Regions from separate parts of the Pseudomonas sp. S2_B07 genome, predicted to be linked through region 4. Evidence: predicted binding sites of a transcription regulator. Region 4 holds the regulator's gene; each other region holds the start of a gene.
What was found. Region 4 encodes FliA, which starts transcription of late flagellar genes. Its sites were predicted from a motif close to CTAAAGTTTNNNNNNNNNNNGCCGNTAA; they were not measured.

Region 1: a site for FliA is predicted at 2,145-2,172, ahead of flgM (flagellar biosynthesis anti-sigma factor FlgM). Genes of this name have one in related genera too.
Region 2: a site for FliA is predicted at 3,070-3,097, ahead of AB4N43_RS03415 (methyl-accepting chemotaxis protein). Genes of this name have one in related genera too.
Region 3: a site for FliA is predicted at 1,990-2,017, ahead of AB4N43_RS17490 (methyl-accepting chemotaxis protein). Genes of this name have one in related genera too.

What each region holds. Positions count from the first base shown of each region.
Region 1 is NZ_CP162769.1:5,271,263-5,275,857, forward strand. It holds gene AB4N43_RS24285 (MFS transporter) at 1-358, shown strand, start outside; gene AB4N43_RS24290 (flagellar brake protein) at 426-1,172, opposite strand; gene AB4N43_RS24295 (flagella synthesis protein FlgN) at 1,265-1,732, opposite strand; gene flgM (flagellar biosynthesis anti-sigma factor FlgM) at 1,782-2,108, opposite strand; gene flgA (flagellar basal body P-ring formation chaperone FlgA) at 2,276-3,037, opposite strand; gene AB4N43_RS24310 (chemotaxis protein CheV) at 3,120-4,052, shown strand; gene cheR (protein-glutamate O-methyltransferase CheR) at 4,099-4,595, shown strand, end outside.
Region 2 is NZ_CP162769.1:740,542-745,136, forward strand. It holds gene AB4N43_RS03390 (phenylacetate--CoA ligase family protein) at 1-448, shown strand, start outside; gene AB4N43_RS03395 (GNAT family N-acetyltransferase) at 448-1,383, shown strand; partial or broken gene AB4N43_RS03400 (LysR substrate-binding domain-containing protein) at 1,372-2,100, opposite strand; partial or broken gene AB4N43_RS03405 (aldo/keto reductase) at 2,088-2,207, shown strand; gene AB4N43_RS03410 (hypothetical protein) at 2,252-2,782, opposite strand; gene AB4N43_RS03415 (methyl-accepting chemotaxis protein) at 3,164-4,595, shown strand, end outside.
Region 3 is NZ_CP162769.1:3,806,174-3,810,768, forward strand. It holds gene AB4N43_RS17480 (NorM family multidrug efflux MATE transporter) at 1-860, opposite strand, end outside; gene AB4N43_RS17485 (LysR substrate-binding domain-containing protein) at 1,019-1,939, shown strand; gene AB4N43_RS17490 (methyl-accepting chemotaxis protein) at 2,129-4,105, shown strand; gene AB4N43_RS17495 (vWA domain-containing protein) at 4,245-4,595, opposite strand, start outside.
Region 4 is NZ_CP162769.1:1,851,983-1,856,577, forward strand. It holds gene AB4N43_RS08620 (chemotaxis protein CheA) at 1-204, opposite strand, end outside; gene AB4N43_RS08625 (protein phosphatase CheZ) at 259-1,047, opposite strand; gene AB4N43_RS08630 (chemotaxis response regulator CheY) at 1,070-1,441, opposite strand; gene fliA (RNA polymerase sigma factor FliA) at 1,609-2,349, opposite strand; gene fleN (flagellar synthesis regulator FleN) at 2,346-3,176, opposite strand; gene flhF (flagellar biosynthesis protein FlhF) at 3,293-4,595, opposite strand, start outside.

The DNA.
Region 1 (4,595 bases), 3.1 Mb from region 4:
CGGGCCGCTGGTCGCCGGGGTGCTGATGAAGCTGTTCGGCAGCCACATGCTCTACGCGTTCTTCAGTTTCTTCGCGCTGGTGCTGGTGTGGCGGATCCGTCCGAAAGCGGTCACCAACCTGCATCAGGTCGACGATGCGCCGCTGCATCACGTCGCCATGCCGGACAGCATGTCGAGCTCGCCGCTGGTGGTGTGCCTTGACCCGCGTGTCGACGAGCAGATCGTTCAAGAGCAGATGCAGAGTCCGCCGCATCCGGAAGCGGAGCCGGGACCAGAGGTGGAACTGGAAGGTGAGCCGACGCCACCGGAAGACCCGGACGCCGGTCGCGAACAAAGTTTCACTGAAGCCAGGCCTTGATTTTTTGATGCATAAAAAAACGGGCAGTCACCGCAAGGGGCTGCCCGTTTTTTGTTGACGCGGTGGATCAGAGATCGTCTTTATCGAAGCGTCGTGCTTCACGTTGAAGCTGATACACGAATCGCTCGACCTGGCGCTGCACCAGCCCGCTCATGTTGTGAAAGCGGATGCCGGCGAAGGTGGTGGAGATCCTTTCTTCGAAGTGCAGGTAACGCAGTTCCACCGGGGTGGTCATGCTGCCGAAGGGCAGGTCGGCGACGAAGCGGTCGTAGACCTGGCCCAATTGCAGTCGGCTGGTGATGTCACCCTCAAAGCGCAGCTTGCAGCCGGTGGCGGAAATATCCAGCAACTTGCCTTTGATGGGCGACTTGAGCTTTTCACCGCCCAGTTCGACATTGACCAATTGCGCCAGTTTCAATGCAGCCCGGAAGGCATTGCGGCGCTGATGGTAGACGACTTCGTCAGGGAGTTTGCCGCGATAGCAGCGTGCGTCGCTGAGTTCGTCGATGCTCAGCGGGCCGTTGCTTTCCCAGGCGATGCGCACGCCGTCGTGGAAGCCTTCGACCCGAAACGATTCGCCTGCCAGCAGATAGCGCTCACCATCGCGGGGCACCATTTCATCCAGGGCAATCATGTTGTTGTCACGGTCAACCTCAACCAGATAGCTCTGGAAGCGCTGGTTACGTTCGTGGAACGTAATGATCAGCGGGTCATGGCTTTCTTGCAGTTGCCGCAGGTTACCCGCGATCTCCATGGGCGTGGAGAGCACCTTGGGTGGCTGCGGAGCATCTTCCGCGGTTAAGGCATTGGGCACGGTTCATCGTTCTCCGGACAAAATGTGACTGCGCATGGCCAGCATACTGCCATCATGTAGCGCGTCTTGAAAGTGCGAACTCATCAACAGGTTCACGCCTGACTGAGCGGGCGCGGCTTCGCTAGCTTGGCGGTTGATCCGCGGGCATCGTAAAGCGCGGGTGGTTCGCCGCCGGTGAGGATTTTCAGCTGATTGGCCGTGGCGGCCTGTTGGACCAGGATCGACTGACCATTATTGACGTTGATGGCCTGGCACTGAGCCAGAAGGTCGGTCAGGGCATCGCTTTGCGCAAGTAACTGGTCACCGACGCTGGATTCGCTGGCGAGTTGCTCCAGGCCCTTGCGATTGGTGGGCAGATTGAGGCTGGCGAGGACTTCGCTGCGCTTGCGGCCATGCTGTTCGAGCAGAATGATCATTGCCTGTTTGCGCGCCAGAATGTCTTCGAGCAGTGGCATGTCGCGACCATGCAAGGCGAGGGACTCGGTTTGCAGTAACTCCAGCAAGTGTTGTGCTGGAGCAAAGTCGTCGATGATCAGTTGCAGTAAATTAGTGTCGTGCATGGCTGGCCTTGGGGTTTAAGCGTCCAAAAGCCTGGCGCAGGCCGGGGGCCTAGCGCTGGGCTTCGAAGTTGAGCAGTTTGCTGGCTACACGGTTGCTGTCGACTTTATAGCTGCCATCGGCAATCGCTGCTTTCAACTCGGCCACGCGGGCATTGTCGACGGCAGGCTGATCGCGCAGCTTGTCAGTGACCTTCTGCAACTGTTGAGCCTCATTGCTGAGGTGTACCGATTCCCCGCTTTTGGCGGTACTGGCCTGTTCGGCCGGGGTATTCAGCGGCGCGGATTTGCCGGCTTCGGCAGTGTCCTTGTTGGCGCTGGTACGCGTACTGCCGGTCAGTGACGAGGAACTGTTCAAACGGCTGAAATCGATGACCATGATAAAAAACCTCTGGGAATTTGGACGCTTGCCATGTTTTCGGCTCTTCCTGCAAAAACTTTAGGCCCATTTATCAACGAGCCTGCATGCGCCAGCGCATTTCCTGCGTGAGGCACAGTTTAGGGAACAGCCACGGCCAGCGCCATGTTTTCGCAAGCGCAGAGTTTCTACATGGCCACTTCCACCTGGCCCGGCGCCATGACCTGCGCCTTGATGACCCGTTGGGAGTTGAGGTTTTTTACCCGGATCTGTTCACGCAAGCCGCCATTGGACAGGGCTTCGCCCGGCATGCGCACGCTGAGCGTACCACTGCGGGCGGTAATCACCACTTGGTCACCTTTGGAAATGACTTCGGCCTGTTCGAGATGGACCAGCGTCAGCACCTGATCGGCGACCGTTGGTCGGGTAAGTTTTTGTCCAATCGTCTGATCGATGGAGGTGAAGTATCCCTGGCCGATCAGGCTGATGTCGCGTTCGCGCAGCATGACGTCGCCCGGCTCGATATAGCCGGCGCGTTTGAGGGGGCGCGTGGTGGTGACGACGTCGCGAAACAGGCGGACTTGAGCGGGCACGAACACCGTCCAGGGCGAGGTGCTGTCGCAACGAACCTTGACCGTGACCCGGCCAATCGGGATCGCCGGGCTCTCCAGAGTGGCTGTCAATTCCTTGTCGCACATGGGCATGCGCAGGCGCGGATCGAGCTGCTTGACCTCGATCTCATAACGGCCTTCGGTTTGACTGGTCGCCAAATAGTCTTCTACGGTGAACTCAAGAAAGCCCTGAGTGACGCCGATAAGCATGTCAGGCAAGGTAACTGCGTCAGCAAGGGCAGGGCTGCCAGCGTTGAACAGGCAGACGGCCGACATCGCGCAAAGCACGTGGCGAGCGTTTGATGTCAGGCGTCGGAAAAATGTCAGTTCTGTGTTCATAAGAGTTAAAAAGCAAGCGCCGTGCCGTTTAGCAATGAACGTGCGTCGCAACACACTTAAGCGTTGGTGTAGGAGTCTGTGCATGGCTGGTGTAATGGATGCGGTAAACCAGCGCACGCAACTGGTAGGGCAGAATCGCCTGGAGCTGCTGTTGTTCCGTCTCGACGGCCAGCAACTCTATGGGATCAACGTGTTCAAGGTTCGGGAAGTGCTGCAATGCCCAAAACTCACGCTGATGCCAAAATCCAGTCCTGTCGTGTGCGGTGTGGCAAATATCCGGGGGGCGACCATTCCGATTCTTGATCTGGCCATGGCGACCGGCTCCGGCGCGCTCAAAGATCAAAGCAATCCGTTCGTGATCATCACGGAGTACAACACCAAGACCCAGGGTTTCCTGGTGCGCTCGGTGGAGCGCATCGTCAACATGAACTGGGAAGAGATTCATCCGCCACCCAAGGGCACGGGACGCGATCACTACCTGACGGCTGTGACTCGGGTCGACAATCAGTTAGTCGAAATCATCGACGTCGAGAAAATCCTCGCGGAAGTGGCGCCGACACCGGAAGCGATTTCGGTCGGTGTGGTCGATGTCGAAACCCAGCACAAGGCCTTGTCCTTGAAGGTCCTGACCGTCGATGACTCGTCGGTGGCGCGCAAGCAAGTGACTCGTTGCCTGCAAACCGTCGGTGTCGAAGTGGTGGCGTTGAACGACGGCAAGCAAGCGCTGGATTACTTGCGCAAGCTGGTCGACGAAGGGAAAAAGCCGGAAGAAGAGTTCCTGATGATGATTTCCGACATCGAGATGCCGGAAATGGACGGGTACACCCTCACGGCCGAGATCCGCAACGACCCACGCATGCAAAAGCTTCATATCATCCTGCATACTTCGTTGTCCGGGGTATTCAATCAGGCGATGGTCAAGAAAGTCGGTGCCGATGACTTCCTTGCCAAGTTCCGTCCTGATGACCTGGCATCCCGGGTAGTCGACCGGATCAAAGCAGCAGATATCAGCTAGGGGCCTTCTGCCCCTGGTGATTAACACGATTTAAGAGGCGGTATCTTTGTCTACGGGTAATTTGGATTTCGAACAGTTCCGGGTCTTCCTGGAAAAAGCCTGTGGCATTTTGCTCGGTGAAAACAAGCAGTACCTGGTCTCGAGCCGTCTCAACAAACTGATGGAACAGCAAGGCATCAAATCCCTGGGTGAGCTGGTCCAGCGCATCCAGACCCAGCCGCGCAGCGGTTTGCGCGAGATGGTGGTGGACGCGATGACGACCAACGAAACCCTGTGGTTTCGTGACACCTATCCGTTTGAAGTGTTGAAGAACAAGGTATTGCCTGAAGCGATCAAGGCTGCACCCGGCCAGCGCTTGCGGATTTGGTCCGCTGCGTGTTCGTCGGGGCAGGAACCGTACTCGCTGTCGATGTCCATCGATGAGTTCGAACGCGTCAACATGGGTCAGTTGAAGATGGGGGCGCAGATTGTCGCCACCGACCTGTCCGGCACCATGCTGACCAACTGCAAGACCGGCGAGTACGACAGCCTGGCGATCGGCCG
Region 2 (4,595 bases), 1.1 Mb from region 4:
GTATCCCGTGGGTGACCGCGCTTGCTGGCGCGAGCCAAGCGCCACGCCGATGCGCAAATTCGCGCTCAAGGGACGCAGTGCCCACAGTCAACGGGTTCGGGTCGGGACATTGTCGTTGCTGATCGACGAAATCCTGTTGATCGTGCAGCACATCGCTGGCAGCGATCAATGGCAGTTGGTGATCGAGCAAGAGGGCGTCATAGACCTTGTGACGGTGAAGTGGGTGCCCACCATGCCATCCACCGACACCCTCCCCATCTGCAGCGCGCTGCATGAAGCGCTGATCGCCCATTATCCCGGCATTGAGCAACTGAATCGCCAAGGGTTGATGGAACTGCGCGTGGTGCCCTGTGCAACCACCGATTTGAACCTTCACCCGCGCTCTGGCAAACAGATGCGGGTTCTGGACGTGCGCGCGTATGACTCGCCGTCAACGGAGCGTCAGTAATGTCGACCCTCGTTTATCGTCGCTTCCAGCCAGGTGATGCACGCGCCGTAAGTCAGTTGTTTCGCCAGATCTATGGGGATCATTACCCTCGACCGGACGTTTATCTGCCGAACATGATCAGTCAGCACAACGCCTGCGGCCAATGGTTCTCGATGCTGGCGGTCGACGGCGAATGCGTGTTGGGGCACGCCGCGTTATGCCGTGACTCACTGTCGGACATCCCCGAGCTGGCACTGAGCGTGGTCCATCCCGCTGCGCGAGGTCAGCGTATCGCGACACACCTGGGTCGGGAATTGTTGTTGCAGTCGCAGGCGCAACAGGTCAAGAACGTCTTGATCAAACAAGTCACGCACCATCCCCACACGCAACGCATGGCCCACAGCATCGGGTTTCACAGCACGGGATTGCTTCCCGACTACGCGCCGTCCCCGCTCACCAGGCCGCTGCCGGAAACCATGGTGCTCGGCTGTTATCTGGCCGAGGGGCACACACGTCCGTTACCCGAAGTTCAGTGGCCTGAAAGTTGTCGCACGCTTATGCAACGCTTGTGTGATGTGTTCGGGACTTATCGGGCCACGCTGTCGCCAGCGTCGATGCCGTTGCAAATCAGGCAAAATCACCAACGCTACGTCGTCGTCATTCAGCGTTTGAGCGACGCATTGCTGGACCAACTCCGGAGGTTGCCCAGCCATTGGCTCATCTCGGCCAAAATCGAGCTGTCACGCCACTTTGCCGAGGACCTGCACCGTTTGACCCTGCTGGGTTTCACCTTCAGCGGATTGATGCCCGCCCTGCGCAGCAACGGGTGGTTTGCGCTGTTTCACCGAGGGGCGCAGCCGCGTCATCTCTCCCTGCATTGCCCTGACATGCAACAGTTGCACGATAACTTGCAGCGCGACGCCAGCGCACAGGCCAACACCTGTTCAGCCGCTTGAACCCTTCCGGTAAACGTTAAGGCCCGGCTGCGCGCAAAGCTCCACCAGCCAATCGACAAACACCCTCACCCGCCGGGACAACTGGCGGTGAGGCGGATACAGCGCCGTCAACGGCATCACCGGTGGCGGCACGTTCCCGAGCATTTCACACAATCGGCCTTCATCGAGTTGGCGAGCAACGTGGTAATACGGGGTCTGAATCAGCCCATACCCCGCCTCACACGCCGCCAGGTAACCGTCGGCGCTGTTGACTGCCACCTGTTTGGGCAAATCCATGAGTTGCACTTCGTCATCAACCTGGAATTCCAGTCCAAAACGCTTACCGGTCGTGCCGGAGAAATACTCCACCATCCGGTGCCCTTCCAGGTCTGCCAGACATTGAGGGATTCCATGGCGTTGCAAGTAGTCAGGGCTGGCACAGGTGACCTGGTCCAGCATGACCAATGGCCGCGCCACCAATGAATCATCCAGCGCGCAGCCACCACGCAACACGCAATCGACCCCTTCGCGGATCAGATCGATGGGGCGATCATTCAAACCGATTTCCAGCTCGATCAAGGGATAACGTCGGGTGAACGCCGGCAATGCCGGAATCACGATCAAGCGCCCAATTCCTGCCGGCATGTCCACCCGCAGCAACCCTTTGGGATTGTGTCGAGCGGCGGAAAACACCGCTTCAGTTTCTTCCAGGTCCGCCAATAGCCGCAGCACTGGAGGTCAAACTCAGCGCAGATGAATTGAAAGCGCTGGAGTCGATATTCCCCGCCAATGCCACCGCAGGCTTGCGTTACCCCGAGGAAGTCATGAAGTTGCTGGACCGCTAGCAACAGTGCCTGGCCCGCTCCACCCTGAGCGGGCCGGCAACCTTTCACGCCTTGGAGCTGACACCCTTGTCCGTAGGAGCGGTCGTGCCATTGCCCTTGCCATAAGTGGCCAGGTTTTGCAGGACGTAGATGGCGGTCTTGTATTCCGGGATCAGGCCAACCGCGTATTTATCGCCCTTGATGCTGTTGTTCTGGATGGTGTCCAGTTGCGTGGCGAAGTATTCCAGCGCATTGAACTTCGCATCCGGATCATTCTGTACCCCGAACCGGTCAAACTTGTCCCCGGCGTTCATCAAGGTCATCGACGTAATATCGGAGATCAGGCCTCTGCCACGTAAAAATGCACTGAGATTGCCCAATTGTTTGGACGATACATTTTCCGGGTCGAAGCCTTTTACGTTCCTGAATATTTTCTGCTCATCCATCCTCGCCGCGTTCAGCGCATTTGGATTGGTGCCCACCAGCGCGAGCATTTGCTTGACCCTGGCGCTGTGCGTCACGGGCTTGCCGCCGCCAGTGTTCTGCACCAGTAGACCCGCCTTGGCCGTCCATCCCCCAGTATTGCCGATTGTCATGACTGAGCTTCCGACTGCGTGACCATATTCAGATCCTTCTTGAGTGGGTTTGGAGCGGGCGAGTATCGGGTCTGGCAACTGGCCACTCCAACCCCTATTTGCTCATTTTTACAATTTCCGTACATTTCAGATACAAACTGGCAAGTGCCCGGCTTTATTGCCCTAGACGAACTTTCCTGGAGGGGTCTAGACAACTAACCCAGCGATTTGTACGTCTCGGTTAGTTTGTTTGTATCCGTTTCGATACCTACCGCTTTCCGCTGATGCCCGTTCCTGGACGATCGTGCCTAAAGCTATCCCTGCCCAAGCCGATAGCCCGATGAAGCAGCGATGCCCCCTCCAAACCTAATAATAAAAATGCTGCACACAAGGACCGGTCCCATGCCCACATTCCGTTCGATCCAGGCTCGCTACACGCTGTTTCTGGTCCTGTTTATCCTGTTGCTGTTCGCGCTGACGGTGGTCGGAATCAGCCAGTTGGTCGCGCCTAAACTGCGCCATACCGAAGAACAGGTGGCCCTCAACCGCATCGCCGACGTCGCCCGACAAATCCAGGGCGAACTGAACAAGGTTCAGGCACAACAGCGCAGCATCACCCAAACCATTCCCTTACTCGACAGCGCTGGCATTGACACGGTATTGCCAGGCCTGGTGGATCAGTACGGTGAATTGAAAGTCTTTGGCGGCGGGATCTGGCCGTTGCCGGGCCAACGTGAAGCCGGGCGCAATAAATTCAGCACCTTCTGGCACCGTGACGCCTCGGGCAAACTGGCGGTCAATACGTTCTGGAACAGTGACGCCGCACCGAACTACTACGACCAGGCCTGGTACAAGGGCGGCATGCAAACGCCACGTGGCCAATGTGCCTGGGCGGCGGCCTATAAAGATGACGCCAGTGCCGAGCCGCGCACCAACTGCGCCATGGCCATTCAGAAAAATGGCGTGGCGTACGGCGTGTCGACCATCGACGTGACGCTGGGCTTCTTCAATGACTTGATCGCGCAAAAGGAAAAAGACCTTGGCGCCGAGATGCTGATTGTCGAAGCCGACGGCAAGATCATCAGCAACAGTTCGCGTATCAGCGGCCCCATCGTTCTGAAAAACATCAGTGAACTGGCGGGCAACTCACCGTTCGCCAGCCAAGTGAAAGCCGGCCTGCAAAACCGTGACCAATCGCAGCGCGTCGAATTCGACAACAACGGCGAAGACAGCACCTTCTTCATGCGCCCCATCGAAGGCTCACCGTGGTTCCTCGCCACCGCCCTGCCGAGCAAACTGATCACCGCCCAGCGTGATGACGTGCTCAGCACCCTGAGCCTGTTGCAAATCCCGATGGTCATTCTGCTGGCGCTGTTGCAGATCTACGCGATTCGCCAACTGGTCCAGCGCCTGAAAATCCTCAAGACCAATATCGATGCGCTGTCTGCCGGCGACGCCGACCTGACCAAACGCATCACCATCCGCGCCGAAGACGAACTGGGCGCCATCGGCCACTCGGTCAACGCCTTTATCGTCTACTTGCAGAACATGATCGGCGAAGTGACCCAGGCCACCGGCGCCATGGCCTCGAGCCTGGACAACCTGCAACGCACCTCGGCCCACACCAGTCAGATTCTGGTGCGCCATGCCTCGGAAACCGATCAGACCGTCACCGCCATTACCGAGATGAGTTCGACCGCTGAAAGCGTCGCACAAAATGCCGCCGAGACAGCGGCCTTCACCAAGCGCGCCAACGAAAACGCCGACCGTTCGCGGGTGGTGGTGGGCGAAGCGTCGAGCAGCGTGGTTGCGTTGATCGAGGAAGTGGCGAGTG
Region 3 (4,595 bases), 2.0 Mb from region 4:
ATCATGAACGCCACCGAAACAATCTGCAGGGCGATCTGGTGCGCCGCCAATTGCGTGCTGCCCATGGTGCCCATGCACAGCGCGGCGAACGCAAACAGTCCGACTTCCACTGCGTACGTGCCGCCAATCGGCAGGCCGAGGCGCCACAGTTCTTTCAGGTACTGACGGTTCGGCCGTGACAGGCCCTGGCGCAACGGATAGGCGTCATATGCCGGATGCCGGCGGATGTGCAGGGCCAGTGCCACCGCCATCAGGTTAGCGACAATCGCTGTCACCAGCCCAATGCCCATCAAACCCATTTTCGGCAGGCCGAACATGCCGGTGATCAACGCATAGTTGAGCAGGAAGTTGGCCACGGTACCGCCGAGGCTGATGACCATCACCGGCGTCGCCCGGCCGATGGCGCTGGTAAAACCGCGCAACGCCATGAAACTCAGGTAACCGGGCAGGGCGAACGGCAGGATCAGCAGAAACTGCCCGGCGGCGTGGACGTTGGTTTCGGTTTGGCCGAACAGCAGCAACACCGGTTTGAGGTTCCACAGCAGCAGTCCGGCCACCAGCGCCATCAACCACGCCAGCCACAATCCGGCCTGGGTCAGTCGTGCGGCGCCAACAATGTCACCCGCGCCCTGACGAATCGCCACCAAGGTGCCGACCGCCGCAATCACGCCGATGCAGAAAATCGACACGAACGAGTAGGTCGCCGCACCCAGACCGCCGCCGGCCAACGCTTCGGGGCTCAGGCGCGCCATCATCAAGGTGTCGGTGAGGACCATCAGCATGTGCGCCAACTGCGAGGCAATCAGCGGCCCCGCCAGCCGCAGGATGGCCCAGAGTTCAATACGCGCTGGATGCTTCATGGTCATCACGCTCGATTATCAAAGAGGTCTGGAAAGCGTCGATTCTCGGCGCTTCACGGGGTTAACACAAAGGGATAAAAAGGATGGGTAGCATGAGTCAGACTCATGCAGAACAGATTCTGCTACGGTAGCCGGATTGCGCTATAGGAGCTTTCCTCATGTCCCGTCGTCTTCCTCCCTTGTATGCCTTGCGCGCATTTGAAGCGGCGGCGCGGCACAGTTCATTCACCCGCGCGGCTGAAGAACTGTCGATCACCCAGAGTGCGGTGAGCCGGCATATCCGTACGCTCGAAGAGCATTTCGCCTGTCGGTTGTTTCACCGCAGTGGGCGCAATTTGCAACTGACCGAGTCGGCGCGGTTGATCCTGCCGGGCATTCGTGACGGTTTCACCGCCCTGGAGCGCGCCTGCAATACCTTGCGCGCCGAAGACGACATCCTGCGCATGAAAGCCCCCTCGACCCTGACCATGCGCTGGTTACTGGCGCGGCTCAGCCGTTTCCGGCACCTGCAACCGGGCAATGAAGTGCAACTGACCAGCGCCTGGATGGACATCGATTCGGTGGACTTCAATCAGGAGCCGTTCGATTGCGCCGTGATCCTCAGCAACGGGCATTTCCCGCCGGACTGGGAGGCCACGCTGCTGTTCCCCGAGGAGCTGATCCCCGTCGGCGCGCCGAATCTGCTGAACGACCAGCCGTGGGACGTCGCGCGTTTGGCCAGCACTGAGTTGCTGCACCCGACACCGGATCGGCGTGACTGGCGCAGTTGGCTCGACCGCATGGGCCTGACCGATGAGGTCTCGCTCAAGGGCGGCCAGGTGTTCGACACCCTGGAGCTGGGCATGATCGCCGCCGCGCGGGGCTATGGCGTGTCCATGGGGGATTTGCTGATGGTGGCGGAGGATGTCGCACAGGGGCGCTTGAGTCTGCCGTGGCCGACGGCGGTCGCCAGCGGTGAGAATTACTACCTGGTCTGGCCGAAAACCCGCCCCGGAGGTGAACGTTTGCGCAGGCTCAGCGATTTTCTGCTGGGAGAGGTCCGGGCCATGGATTTACCGGTTGTGCAGCGTTTGAGCTGAATCGATAGAGCCCACGCAGTAGAGGCCTTGAGCCATATCCGGGCTATTTACTCAAGTATTCGGTTTTGCCGCCGAAAATCTGCAAGTGGAACCTTCGTGCTGGTTCGACGCTTTTCCCCATTATCTGGAAAATTTTGCTGAGTGCTCAGCCCGATCAAGCAGGATCAGGTCGCTCGGCCAGGAGCTGTCATGTCTCAACCCCGTGCCCGGATCGCCTCACAGCTTGGTCTTGCGCTTGCCGTGATACTGGCGATTGTCATCACTGGCAGTACCGTGTTCGCCCTGCGTTCGCTGGACACTGCCAACCTCGCCACCCGCGAAGAGCACCTGGCCAGTGAGGCCCGGTTGCTGGCCGATCAGTTGAGCACCTTTCACGGCACCTTGCGTGAAAGCACCCAGCGTCTGGCCGGTCTGTTCGAGAAGCGCTTCAGCGTCGGTCTGAGCGTGCACCCGGAGGAGCCGGTGGCGGTGGCGGGCACGCAGACTCCGGGCTTGCACCTGGGTAGCGAAGTGTTGAACAACAATTTCAAGGAAGTCGACGAGTTCAAGCAAATGACCGCGGGCGTGGCGACGTTGTTCGTGCGCAGCGGCGAAGACTTTATCCGGGTCAGCACCTCCCTGACCAAACAGGACGGCAACCGCGCCATCGGCACGCTGCTCGATCACGCTCATCCGGCGTATGCACGCTTGATGGCGGGGCAGAGCTATGTCGGTCGCGCCTTGCTGTTTGATCGCTCCTACATGACGCAATACACCCCCGTGCGCGACAGCAGCGGCAAGGTGATTGCCGTGCTCTTCGTAGGGTTCGATTACACCGACGCGCAGAACGCGCAGTTCGAGAATCTTAAGCGTTTCCGCATCGGCCAGACCGGCTCCCTGGCGTTGCTCGATGAGCAAAGCAAATGGCTGGTGCCGATTTCGGGTGTGCAGGCACTGGATCAAGCTGTCCCGGCCATCGTCGGACTGGCGAAGACACCGGGAAAAGGCCAGTTCTGGAGTGATAAATCCGAAGATTTCTACAGCGTGTCCGTGCCGTTCGATGGTGGCCCATGGTCGGTCGTGGCGAGCATGCCAAAAGCTGAAATCAGTGCGGTGACCTGGAGTGTCGGCATTCAATTGGCCATTGGCAGTCTGCTGGCGATGTTGATCGCGGTCGGTTCGGCTGTCTGGTTGCTGCGCAGCAAACTCGCGCCGCTGGGTGATCTGGTGCGTCAGGCCGAAGCCTTGGGCGCCGGTGATTTGAGCGTGCGCCTGAACGTGGCGAGCAACGACGAGATCGGTCAACTGGCCCGCGCGTTCAACCAGATGAGTCAGGCCTTGTCGACCATGGTCGAGCACATTCGCAAGGCCTCGGCCGAGGTCAACAGCCGTGCGCAGGCATTGTCCGGTCTGTCCGGTGGCGCCTACGAAGGGATGGAGCAGCAGTCCGGCGAGATCACCAGCATGGCCGGCGCCGTGGAGGAATTCAGCGCCACGTCCCTGAACATTGCCGACAACATGGGCAACACTCAGCGGCTCGCCCAGGAAAACGCCCAGCAAACCCAGATCGGTCGTACCTCGATGGACGAAGCCTCAGCATCGCTGGAACAAATTGCCGGTGCGTTGAACAGCACCGCGACGGTGATCAACACTCTGGGCCAGCGTTCCCAGGAAATCGGCGGTATCGTCGGTGTGATTACTGCGATTGCCGAACAGACCAACCTGCTGGCGCTGAACGCCGCCATCGAAGCGGCTCGCGCCGGTGAGCAGGGCCGTGGCTTTGCGGTGGTGGCCGATGAGGTGCGTAACCTGGCATCGCGCACTCGTCAGGCCACTGACGAAATATCCGGGATGATCAACAGCATCCAGCAAGAAACCGGCAACGCCATCAGCACCATGGAACAGGGCAATGTGTTGATGCAGGAAGGTCTGTCGCGGAACGCCAATGTGGCTTCAGCCCTGGCGCGGATCGATGAGCAGAGCCGTTCGGCCGGTCAGCAGTTTGCGGCGATTACCACCGCGACTCAGGAGCAAAGCAGCACGGCGACGTTGCTGAGCAGCAACCTGCAGAGTATTGCGTTGGCGAACAGTGAACAGCGGGAAGTGGTGTCGAACCTGGCGGTGACGGCCAAGGAGCTGGAAAGCCTGGCGGCGGACTTGCGCCAAGAGGTTGACCGGTTTCGTTGAGGCGCCTTTGAAATCGCTTTCGCGAGCAGGCTCCGCTCCCACAGGGTTATAGGTTGTTCCGCTCTCTTGTGAGCGACACAAATCCTGTGGGAGCGTGGCTTGCCCGCGATGGGCCCACCTTAGTATTCAAGCCAAGTGACTAGTCGCACTTGGCATTGCTCGACACTTCCTTGGTCGCCTGTTTCAGCTGACTACCCAGCTCAGCCGCATTGGTGCTGCTGTAAACCCGGCCACCGGTGTTTTCAGCGATGCAGCGTGACGGGCCACCGGCGCCGATTTTCACCACGTTGACCCGCAAGCGCGGTTGTTCCCTGGCGATTCGGCGGGACACCGCGCAAGCGTCTTTCTGGCAACCGTCCTCACCGTCGACAAACATCACGATCACCGCATCGTTATTGCGCCCGTCGACCGTGCTCGCTGCGTAGGCCAGGCTGTCGGCCAGCGGCGTACCGTCGTTGGGCACCAGTCCGCGGATCCCGTTGATCAACCG
Region 4 (4,595 bases):
GTGGCAGCACTCCACCAGCTCGTTGAGCTGGAGGAAGCCGGCGCCCCCTTTTACAGTGTGAAAACCGCGAAAAATTGCATTGAGCAAGTCCGCATCATCCGGTCGGCTTTCCAGCTCGACCAGTTGTTCGGACAGTTGCTCTAGAATCTCGCCGGCCTCAACCAGGAAATCCTGAAGGATCTCTTCATCGGCGCCGAAGCTCATTAAGGGGGTGCTCCTACAGGTCTAAAAACCTAAAAAACCTAGAATGCTGAAACGCTAAAATCCCAGGCTGGATAGCAAATCGTCCACATCGTCCTGACCGGACACAACGTCTTCTCTTTTATCGGCATGAATCTGCGGACCTTCACCCTGAGAGAGATGTTTTTGTGGATCTTTTTCGGCGAGCATCGATTCACGGTCATGTTCGATACCCGCAAAGCGGTCTACCTGGCTGGCCATGAGGACGAGCTTGAGCAAATTGCTTTCAACTTCGGTGACCAACTGGGTCACGCGCTTGATCACCTGACCGGTGAGGTCCTGGTAATCCTGAGCCAGCAGGATGTCGTTGAGGTTGCTCGACACCGTGCGGTTGTCCTCGGTGCTGCGTGTCAGGAAACCGTCGACGCGGCGGGCCAGCTCACGGAACTCTTCAGCCCCGACTTCGCGGCGCATGAACCGGCTCCAGTCCGTGCTCAACGCCTGGGCTTCTTCGCTCAGGCTGTTGACCAGCGGCGTGGCGCTTTCCACCAGGTCCATGGTGCGGTTGGCCGCGGCCTCGGTCAGCTTGACCACATACCCCAGGCGCTCGGTGGCGTCCGTGATCTGCGACACTTCCTCGGCTTGCGGCATGTTCGGGTCAATCTGGAAATTGACGATCGCGCTGTGCAGCTCGCGAGTGAGCTTGCCCACTTCCTGATACAGGCCACGGTCACGGGTCTGATTGAGCTCATGGATCAGTTGCACAGCCTCGCCGAACCTGCCTTTTTCAAGGCTGGCGACCAGTTCGACGGCATGTTTTTTCAGGGTCGATTCAAAATCGCCCTGTGAAGATTCTTTATGCTCCATAGCTCCCCCGTGGCGCAGTGGATCAACCGATGCGTTCGAAAATCTTCTCGATTTTTTCTTTCAACGCCTGGGCCGTGAAGGGTTTGACCACATAGCCGTTTACACCGGCCTGGGCCGCTTCGATGATCTGCTCGCGCTTGGCTTCAGCGGTCACCATCAACACCGGCAGGTGCTTGAGCTTTTCATCGGCGCGCACGTGGCGCAGCAGATCGATACCGGTCATGCCAGGCATGTTCCAGTCCGTTACCAGAAAGTCGATGCTCCCGCTGTTGAGAACCGGAATGGCGGTAGTGCCATCGTCAGCCTCGACCGTGTTGGTGAACCCAAGGTCACGCAACAGGTTTTTTATGATCCGCCGCATCGTTGAGAAGTCATCAACGATGAGGATTTTCATGTTCTTGTCCAATTCGACCTCCAAGCAGTCTTAAACGCGCCCAGCACCTGGACGCGCCATTTCAATCAATTCGGCAATTCACTCGATGACTGTCTGGAGCACAACAGATCGCGACCGGTGCCGTTCAAATCCGCACCAGCCCCGTTCGCAGTGTCCCCACACTGCCTTCAGCGCGCTCGCCACTCCCCCAAACGCCCCCGCAAACGGGCCGCGCACTGGCTGTGTAACTGGCTGACCCGCGATTCGCTGACCCCCAGGACCTCACCGATTTCCTTGAGATTCAACTCTTCGTCGTAGTACAGCGCCAACACCAGTCGCTCGCGCTCCGGCAAATTGGCAATCGCGTCCGCCAGCGCCGCCTGGAAGCGTTCATCTTCCAGATCGCGTGACGGCTCGAGATGAGCACTCGCGCCATCCTCGTGCAGCCCTTCGTGTTCGCCGTCCTGCAACAGATCGTCGAAACTGAATAAGCGGCTGCCCAGGGTGTCGTTCAAAATCCCGTAATAATCGTCGAGACTCAATTGGAGTTCGGCCGCAACCTCGTGATCTTTAGCGTCACGGCCGGTTTTAGCTTCAATAGAGCGAATTGCGTCACTGACCATACGGGTATTTCGGTGGACCGAACGTGGCGCCCAGTCCCCCTTGCGTACTTCATCGAGCATGGCGCCGCGGATTCGTATGCCCGCGTACGTCTCGAAACTGGCGCCTTTGCTGGCGTCGTATTTGGTCGATACTTCGAGCAGGCCGATCATCCCGGCCTGGATCAGGTCTTCAACCTGGACACTGGCCGGCAGACGGGCCAGCAAGTGGTAAGCAATGCGTTTGACCAGTGGCGCGTAACGCTCGATCAGCTCGTACTGCGCGTCACGTGCCGACTTCTTGTAGAGGTTGTAGCCACTGGCTGTCATAGGACGGGTCCTGCGGTCTGTTGCACGAGGCGCTCGACGAAAAACTCAAGGTGCCCGCGCGGGTTGGCAGGCAGCGGCCAGGTATCAACTTTCTGCGCGATGGCCTTGAACGCCAGGGCGCACTTGGAACGCGGGAAGGCTTCATACACGGCACGTTGTTTCTGCACAGCCTTGCGCACGCTTTCGTCGTAAGGCACCGCGCCGACGTATTGCAAGGCAACGTCGAGAAAGCGGTCGGTGACCTTGGTCAACTTGGCGAACAGGTTGCGACCTTCTTGCGGGCTCTGGGCCATGTTGGCCAGGACACGGAAGCGGTTCATGCCGTAATCGCGGTTAAGCAGTTTGATCAGCGCGTAGGCGTCGGTGATCGAGGTCGGCTCGTCGCAGACCACCAGCAAGACTTCTTGCGCTGCGCGAACAAAGCTGACTACCGAGTCACCTATGCCCGCAGCGGTGTCGATCACCAATACGTCGAGGTTGTCGCCGATGTCGCTGAACGCCTGGATCAGGCCGGCGTGTTGAGCCGGGCTCAAATGAACCATGCTCTGGGTACCGGACGCGGCCGGAACAATTCGAATACCGCCCGGGCCCTGCAACAGAACGTCGCGCAGCTCGCAGCGGCCTTCGATCACGTCGGCCAGGGTACGTTTGGGTGTCAGTCCCAACAGAACGTCGACGTTCGCCAGGCCCAGGTCAGCGTCCAACAGCATGACGCGACGGCCGAGTTCAGCCAGGGCCAGTGACAAATTCACTGACACGTTAGTCTTGCCGACGCCACCTTTGCCGCCGGTCACCGCGATCACCTGTACGGGATGCATGCTGCCCATGTTATTTCTTTACCTTGTCTTGCATAGACGGAGGCCACATTACTGGCTGCGCGTTCGCAAATGGAACAATGCATGGCAGACCATCGATGTAGGTACAAAAACTGTTCATGACTACCTTAGCCAACCTGCTTGGTCGGGCTGTGGTAAATATCAGCGAACATATCAGCCATGGCTTCTTCGCTGGGTTCTTCCTGCATTTGCACGCTCACGGCGCGACTGACCAACTGATGACGGCGCGGCAGATGCAAATCATCCGGAATCCGCGGACCATCGGTCAGGTACGCCACCGGCAATTCATGACTGATCGCCAGGCTCAGCACCTCGCCCAGACTTGCCGTTTCATCCAGTTTAGTCAGGATGCAGCCAGCGAGCCCGCAGCGCTTGTAACTGTGATAAGCGGCTGTTAGAACCTGTTTTTGGCTGGTGGTTGCGAGCACCAGGTAATTTTTTGATTTGATGCCACGCCCGGCCAGGCTTTCGAGCTGCATGCGCAGGGCCGGATCGCTGGCCTGAAGGCCTGCGGTATCGATCAGCACCACGCGTTTGCGCAGCAGCGGCTCCAGCGCCTGAACCAGCGACTGGCCCGGATCGACGTGGGTCACCGACACATTGAGAATGCGCCCCAGCGTCTTGAGCTGCTCCTGGGCGCCAATGCGAAAGCTGTCCATGCTCACCAGCGCGATGTTCTGCGCGCCGTACTTGAGCACGTAACGGGCAGCGAGCTTGGCCAGGGTGGTGGTCTTGCCCATGCCGGCAGGGCCGACCATGGCAATCACGCCGCCCTCTTCCAGTGGCTCGACTTCCGGTGTGGCGATCATCCGCGCCAGGTGCGCCAGCAACATGCGCCAGGCCTGACGGGGCTCATCGATATCACCGATCATGGCCAGCAGATCGCGCGACAACGGGCCGGACAGGCCGATGCGTTGCAGGCGACGCCAAAGGTTGGCCTGGGCCGGACGACTGCCTTGCAGCTGATTCCAGGCCAGCGAACCGAGCTGTACTTCCATCAGTTCACGCAGGCTGTTGAGTTCGAAGCGCATCGAGTCGAACGCACGTGGATCAACGCCGCCAGCAGCCGGTGCCGGGGCAGGCGCCGAGCGACGCGGTTCGGCGTAGGTCGGTTCGATCAGTGGCTCGGCAGCGGTCAGTGGCAGGCCGGCGAACAACTGGCGATTGGTGGTCTTGTCGCCTTCGGTCTCGCCATCGCCACGCAGGCTCAATTCGGCCTGGGCAGTCACAATGCGCGATTGGGTCTTGCGCAGCTCATCCTCGAGTTCCATGTTCGGAACGCGCGGGGCCAGCGCCGACAATTTGTAATCCAGCGCAGCCGTCAGCTCGACACCGCCGGCGATCCGGCGATTGCCAATAATGGCGGCATCGGCGCCCAGCTCATCACGAACCAGTTTCATGGCCTGACGC